Regions from separate parts of the Parabacteroides sp. MSK.9.14 genome, predicted to be linked through region 2. Evidence: riboswitches for the same ligand, from Rfam matches in the RefSeq annotation. Region 2 holds a riboswitch; the other holds the start of a gene.

Region 1 (3,387 bases), on a different contig from region 2:
AATACGGGCAATCGCCTTGATGGTGATCAGACCATCGTTGATTTCCGGAACTTCAAGTTCGAACAAACGCTGCAGGAACAATTTGTCTGTACGGGAAAGGATGATCTTCGGATTGTTGTTGTAGTTATCCACCCGCTGTACGATAGCACGCACGGTTTCACCTTTACGGTAAAAATCAGTCGGGATCTGTTCTGTTTTCGGGAGCAGCAACTCATTACCCTCGTCATCCAACAACAGGATCTCCTTCTTCCATACCTGGTAAACATCGGCTGCGATGATATTGCCGATTTTATCCTTATACTTAGCAAACAAACTGTCTTTCTGCAATTCAAGTATTTTTGAAGCCAACGTCTGGCGCAGGTTCAGGATGGCACGACGTCCGAAATCGGCAAAATGTACTTCATCAGTCACCTCTTCGCCCACTTCACAGTCGGCATCGATCTTACGGGCCTCGGTCAGTGTCAGCTGAAGATTCTCGTCCTCCAGTTCGTCATCGGCGACAACCGTACGGTTTCTCCAGATTTCGAAGTCACCTTTTTCCGGGTTGATAATTACATCGTAATTTTCATCCGTACCGAACATTTTAGCGATCACGTTGCGGAATGAGTCTTCCAACACGCTGATCATCGTATCTTTATCTATATTTTTCAACTCCTTGAACTCAGCAAGTGTGTCAATCATACTGATTGTTTCCTCTTTCTTGGCCATAATCTTTTTACTTGAATCTTATTAGGTATTTTGTATATTTTATTTCATCGAATGTATATGACTGGTCTTCCCGGACAGTCACTTTACGCTTGGCTCCTTCGGGCTTCACTTGTTTTTCAACAGTGACCACCACCCCGTTTTCGTCGGCCGATTTCAATACGCCGGTCAACTTCGTACCGCTTTTAAGCAGCATTTCCACTTCGTTACCCATATTTTTCACATACTGGCGAAGCACTTTAAACGGAGATGTTATCCCTGCGGAACCGACTTCCAGTTCAAAGTCTTCCACATCACGGTCCAGGTGACCTTCCACATAGCGGCTCAACTCAGCGCAATCGTCGATACAAACACCCTCATCATTGTCTATTTCTATGATAATCAGGTTACCTGGTTTTATTACTACATCCACTAAATAATTGCCGGAAGAAGCTAATTTCTCTTCTACCAACTGACTTATCACGTCCTTTTCAATCATATACATACAGTTAAGAACAAAAGAAGGGGACTGCCCGCCCCCTCCTCATCTTCGCTTAATCGTCTGCAAATATACAAATAATCAGTGAGTTTTCAAATAAATATATATTTTTTCTGCATGTTAAGAGATTTATCGCGTACATTTATACTTAATATATCAAAAGTAAGCATATATCAGAACATTTGGTCATTACCCGTTTTTTTCGTTCCTTTGCCCTCGAATATAAGGGGTGCTTGCCGGAATGACACCCAAAAACAGGAAGGCAGGCTGAGATTATACCCATTGAACCTGTACGGGTAATGCCGACGAAGGGAAAAAAGTGTATCTTCAGTAAAAACAGTCCACCTCTGCTATTCCTTTTAAAATTCAGGTTATCAAAAAGAAAAAGGATGAAAAGTGTTCTTATTATTGCCTCAACATTAATGGCATTGTCGGCGGAAGGCAAAACGACCGTACCTGCCGATTCTCTGAAAATCTCAAAAGACATCTCGCTGGACGAAGTGGTCGTCACCGCGACCAAAGTAGCCAAAGGGACACCGGTTGCCTACAGCGAACTGACAAAGGACGAGCTGAATCGCCGGAACGACGGACAAGGCATCCCCTTCCTGATCCTCCAATCGCCGTCCGTAATCATGACGTCAGATGCAGGGACAGGTATCGGCTATTCCGGTTTCCGCATCCGGGGGACGGATGCCAACCGTATCAACATCACAGTCAACGGAGTACCGGTAAACGACTCCGAGTCACACACGGTCTTCTGGGTGAACATGCCAGACTTTGCCTCTTCGGTCGATAATATCCAGATACAACGCGGAGCCGGGACCTCGACCAACGGGGCAGCCGCCTTCGGAGCAACCGTCGCCATGCAGACGCAGAAATCGGAGTTGAAACCTTATGCCGAATATTCGGTCTCGGCCGGATCGTTCGGGACAGTCAAGAACACTGTCAAGCTCGGAACCGGGCTTCTACAGGACCATTTCGTTTTCGATGCCCGCTATTCCAATATCCAGAGCGACGGATACATCGATCGGGCCAAGGCCAACATGCACTCTTACTTTGCTTCGGCGGCTTACTACGGGGACAACACGCTGATTCGCTTCCAGACTTTCGGCAGCATCGAGAAGACCTACCAGGCATGGACCGGCGTCCCTTCCTATCTGCTGGATTCAGACCGCACCTACAACCCTTGCGGGGAATATAAAGAAGACGGGGTCACCAAATATTACAAGAACCAGACAGACAATTACCGGCAGCAGAACTACCACCTGACAGCCAGCCAGCGCCTGAGCGATCTGTGGAACATGAACCTGACACTCCATTACACACATGGGGCAGGCTATTATGAAGATTATAAAGGAGGAGCCAAAGTCAAGGACTACAAACTGCCCCCATATATCGACAGCCAGGGAGACACCATCGCCAAGACGGACCTCGTCCGCCGCAAGTGGCTGGAAAACGACTTCTACGGAGCGATCTACAGCGCCAACTATCGGGGAGAGCGTTTGCAATTCTCAGCCGGAGCCGCCATCAACCGTTACGACGGCGACCACTTCGGGCGTGTCATGTGGGCGAAACAATCGAACAACCTTCCCGAACCGGACTACGAATATTACCGTAACACGGGTGACAAGCTGGATTACAATATGTACGCCAAAGCCAATTACCAGTTCCATCCCAACTTGAACGGTTATCTGGACATGCAGTACCGGGGCATCCACTACACGATCGAAGGCAGCGACGACAAAGCCGGCGACCACGTGAATGTCGACAAGCACTGGAACTTCTTCAACCCCAAGGCGGGCATTAACTTCCAGAAGGACGGCCACAACGCGTTCGTCTCGTTCTCGGTAGCCAACCGCGAACCGAACCGTGACAACTTCACCGAGGCCGGCCGGGACGAACGCCCGCAGCACGAGACGCTCTACGACTATGAAGCGGGTTACGGTTTCGGAAACTCCCGTTTCCATGTCGGCGCCAATCTTTACTTCATGGATTACAGCAACCAGCTGATCCTGACCGGCAAGATCAGCGAAATCGGCGAAGCCCTCACTTCCAATATCAAAGACAGCTACCGGATGGGAATAGAACTCACGGGAGGCGTGGAAATCGCCCGCTGGCTGGACTGGAGCGGAAACCTGACACTCAGCCGGAACAAGATCAAGAACTTCACCGAAAGCATCGAGGTTTACGATGCCGACTGGAAC
Region 2 (3,387 bases):
TTTTGTTCCATACGCCATATATCCGTCAAAAAACAGGTTCCTGCTAAATGCCGTCGTTGTTGTTCCTCCCACACGGAAACGGGCTCCTTCGATTGCATTGCCACTGATTGCCGTGTTCATGGGCCCGAACTCAAATTTACTTTTCAGCGGGTCCTTATTCGTCGGGATATAGCCGGACACGAGGACTGAAACTACTTTCTCCGTTATATAAAAGATCGGAACAGAACGGAATTTAGCCATCAGCTTTTCGACCGAGTTCGGATTCTTCTTTATTGCCTCCTCCGGACGGTTACTTGTCCAAAAATCCTCCGATTGCTGATAAGCGTCTTTTAGCGTAATGACGGGTGCACTCTCCTTAAACACAAGCGCCCGTTCGGCATCGGGTTCATCAAAAGAATGGTTGCTGTAGATATTCAATCGCCGCGCATACATACCTTTCGATTTCTCGCTCAATTTGAAGTTGACGTTGATGTCGTCCTTCGTAATGATCCGGGTACTGTCGGGCGTGCGTTCGAATGTCTGTTCGATCGTCATTCCGGAAACGAAGTTCAGGTTGATGTCTTTGGGGACATTCAAAATTGCCTTCTGTACAAAGAACGTAGAATCAAGTGTAACAAACAGATGGCCGGTGAAACCAAATGTTTCCGAGTTGAAAGGAACAAACCCCAAATCCACACATTTCTGTCCGTTCACATTTAACGTATCGAGCAGATAATATTTGTAATAATTCGGTCCGATAGTAGACAGCGGACTGACAAATCTCTGTAAAAACAGAGGAATATCATTCTTGAAAATATCGACTTCCCGGAAAACCTCATTCAAAAACTGCTGGATACCATCACGCGAGAATATCTCATCCACACCTGATGACTTGTTTCCTTTCACAATACGCTTTTCCGACTTCGGCTCTTTACGGTAATAGACAGATTCCACCTTTTCCTTTTCCGACACCGGAAGAATAGTCGTACCGACATCAAGCGTATCGACAAAATCGATCAGAAAATCGAATTTGCCCGGTTTTCCGTTCTTTTTGGGTTTGGGATGATAGTCATTCATCGCAAAGACCATCTTCTCATATTGATCGTATTGGAAATAATCGTGGTTACGCGGATCATTGCTTTCCCGTGAAGCAATCACTTGCTTTACAAACTTAACGGCCGGATTCTCTTTCTTGCTGTATTTCTCCTTCTTGGGCTTTACGACGACCTCATTCAACGTGATCCCGTTCGGAGCCAATTTTATTTTCAGATTATTCGTTTTACCCGGAATGACCTTCACTTCTTTCGTGTCATACCCTAAATAAGATACCTCCAAATTCTTGACATCGGTCAAAGCGGAGAATGAAAAGTTGCCATCCCCGTCAGTCGCTGTTCCAATTGTCGTCCCTTTAAAGATAAGAGAAACATAAGGTAATCTTTCTCCTGTAATTGAATCGGTTACAACTCCCTTTATAATAGTATTCTGTCCGTTTGCTATCCATACCGTAAACAAGGATGCCAGCAAAAAAACAATCTTCTTCCCCATCACGATTTTTTATCCTTTTATTTTTACTTTATTCCCAAGAAACTGTTTTTATTTTTTACCTCATGATTCGAGATAGCTTTTTGGAACATATTCGTCACCCTAATGAGAAAGATAGCGGGCTATCTAGCGAAGGAGCGGGACGGATATGACCAAAAGAAACTCAAAGCATAGACAAAACCAACAGCAAAATAAGCTGTTTGTAAAAAATCAAAACAGTTTCTAAATAAACCGCTGCAAAAGTATAACAGATTCTTTTTACAGAGTGTTCCAAAACACGCACATTATATTCCAATTACAAAAAATCTTCCTACCTTTGTCTCCCGAAAGGGGTGCCATACTGTTAACGGGCTGAGATTATACCCTCATGAACCTGATGCGGGTAATGCCGCCGTAGGAAAGAACAGATTAGGCTTTTTCCCTCCTTTTGTATATAGAAATGAAAATAAACACGACGTTTCGCTATCCGGTGGCACTTACTATTGCCGGTTCAGACAGTAGTGGTGGTGCCGGAATACAAGCGGATCTGAAAACATTTTCGGCTTTAGGGGTCTTCGGAACCTCTGCCATCACATCGATCACAGCCCAAAACACACAGGGAGTAAGAGGCATACACGCAGTTTCTCCAGAAATCGTCGAAGGGCAAATTCATGCCGTATTCGAAGACTTAACCGTCGATGCCGTTAAGATCGGGATGTTGCATAACTGGGAAGCAGCCCGGATCGTTGCCTGCTCAATCGATCATTTCTGCCCGTCGAAAATCATTCTCGACCCAGTTATGATTTCGACAAGCGGCAGCAAGCTGATAGAAGATGAAACCATCGAAGTCATCGTGAAAGAACTTTTCCACCGCGTCACACTGATCACCCCAAATATTGACGAAGCAGCCTTTCTCTCCGGTATGCAGATACGCAACGAGGAAGAAATGGAAATGGCCGCACAAAAGCTGTTGGTCTCGGGATGCCGTGCCGTATTGATGAAAGGCGGCCACTTGGAAGGTAAAGAAATGGCCGATATTTTGTTTACACACGATGAAGCTCCGCTCCGACTGGCTGTGCCGACCATTCAGACTCAAAATACACACGGTACAGGTTGCACACTCTCGTCCGCCATCGCCGCCTATATGGCTTTAGGAAAAGAACTGCCAGACGCTGTACGTGCGGCAAAAGATTACATAACGGCAGCCCTTCATGCCGGGGCCAATGTTGAGACTGGACATGGACACGGACCTCTCAATCATTTTTTCGATCCGGTTCCCCTCATAAAAATAGAAGTATGAAAAAGCTGATCGTTATTACTTCGCCCTATTTTTTCAAGGGAGAGGATTCCATCCTTTCACATCTGTTTGATGAAGGGATGCAACATCTTCACCTGCGTAAACCGGATAGCGAAGCAAATGAATTGCGCAAGTTGCTGGATCGGATTCCGGATATCTACTATCCGAAAGTCGTGCTTCATGACTGTTTCAACCTGGCAATAGAATATGGCCTAGGCGGCATACACCTGAACAGACGCAACAACCAGTCGCCAGACGGTTTTACAGGCACAATCAGCTGTTCATGCCATTCGATCGAGGAACTCGAACAGTTCGGGAAACTCGACTATCTGTTTCTTAGCCCGATTTTTCAAAGCATATCCAAAGAAGGTTATGGGAACGGTTTCAAGCCGGAAACACTCAGACAGGCTTCCAATGCCGGGATCATCAATGATAAAGTCATAGCCTTAGGAGGCATAGACCTGACGACCCTTCCCCTTCTACGCCCTTTCTGCTTCGGGGGAGCTGCCGTGTTGGGAGCAGTTTGGGGAGACTCCCCTTCGGCAGATAAAGAGGATTCTATTATCACACAATATAAAAAGCTACAAGCA

The links. Region 2 has a riboswitch for thiamine pyrophosphate ahead of thiD (bifunctional hydroxymethylpyrimidine kinase/phosphomethylpyrimidine kinase). Riboswitches for the same ligand answer to the same signal wherever they lie in the genome.
Region 1: linked by a shared signal. The riboswitch ahead of KTG12_RS08425 (TonB-dependent receptor) and the one ahead of thiD (bifunctional hydroxymethylpyrimidine kinase/phosphomethylpyrimidine kinase) in region 2 are both predicted to bind thiamine pyrophosphate.

Annotation. Positions count from the first base shown of each region.
Region 1 is NZ_JAHPXO010000012.1:72,836-76,222, reverse strand. It holds gene nusA (transcription termination factor NusA) at 1-708, opposite strand, end outside; gene rimP (ribosome assembly cofactor RimP) at 716-1,183, opposite strand; TPP riboswitch at 1,399-1,514, shown strand; gene KTG12_RS08425 (TonB-dependent receptor) at 1,573-3,387, shown strand, end outside.
Region 2 is NZ_JAHPXO010000003.1:139,276-142,662, forward strand. It holds gene KTG12_RS02870 (DUF5686 and carboxypeptidase-like regulatory domain-containing protein) at 1-1,524, opposite strand, end outside; TPP riboswitch at 1,840-1,940, shown strand; gene thiD (bifunctional hydroxymethylpyrimidine kinase/phosphomethylpyrimidine kinase) at 1,961-2,800, shown strand; gene KTG12_RS02880 (thiamine phosphate synthase) at 2,797-3,387, shown strand, end outside; gene KTG12_RS02885 (thiamine phosphate synthase) at 3,387-3,387, shown strand, end outside.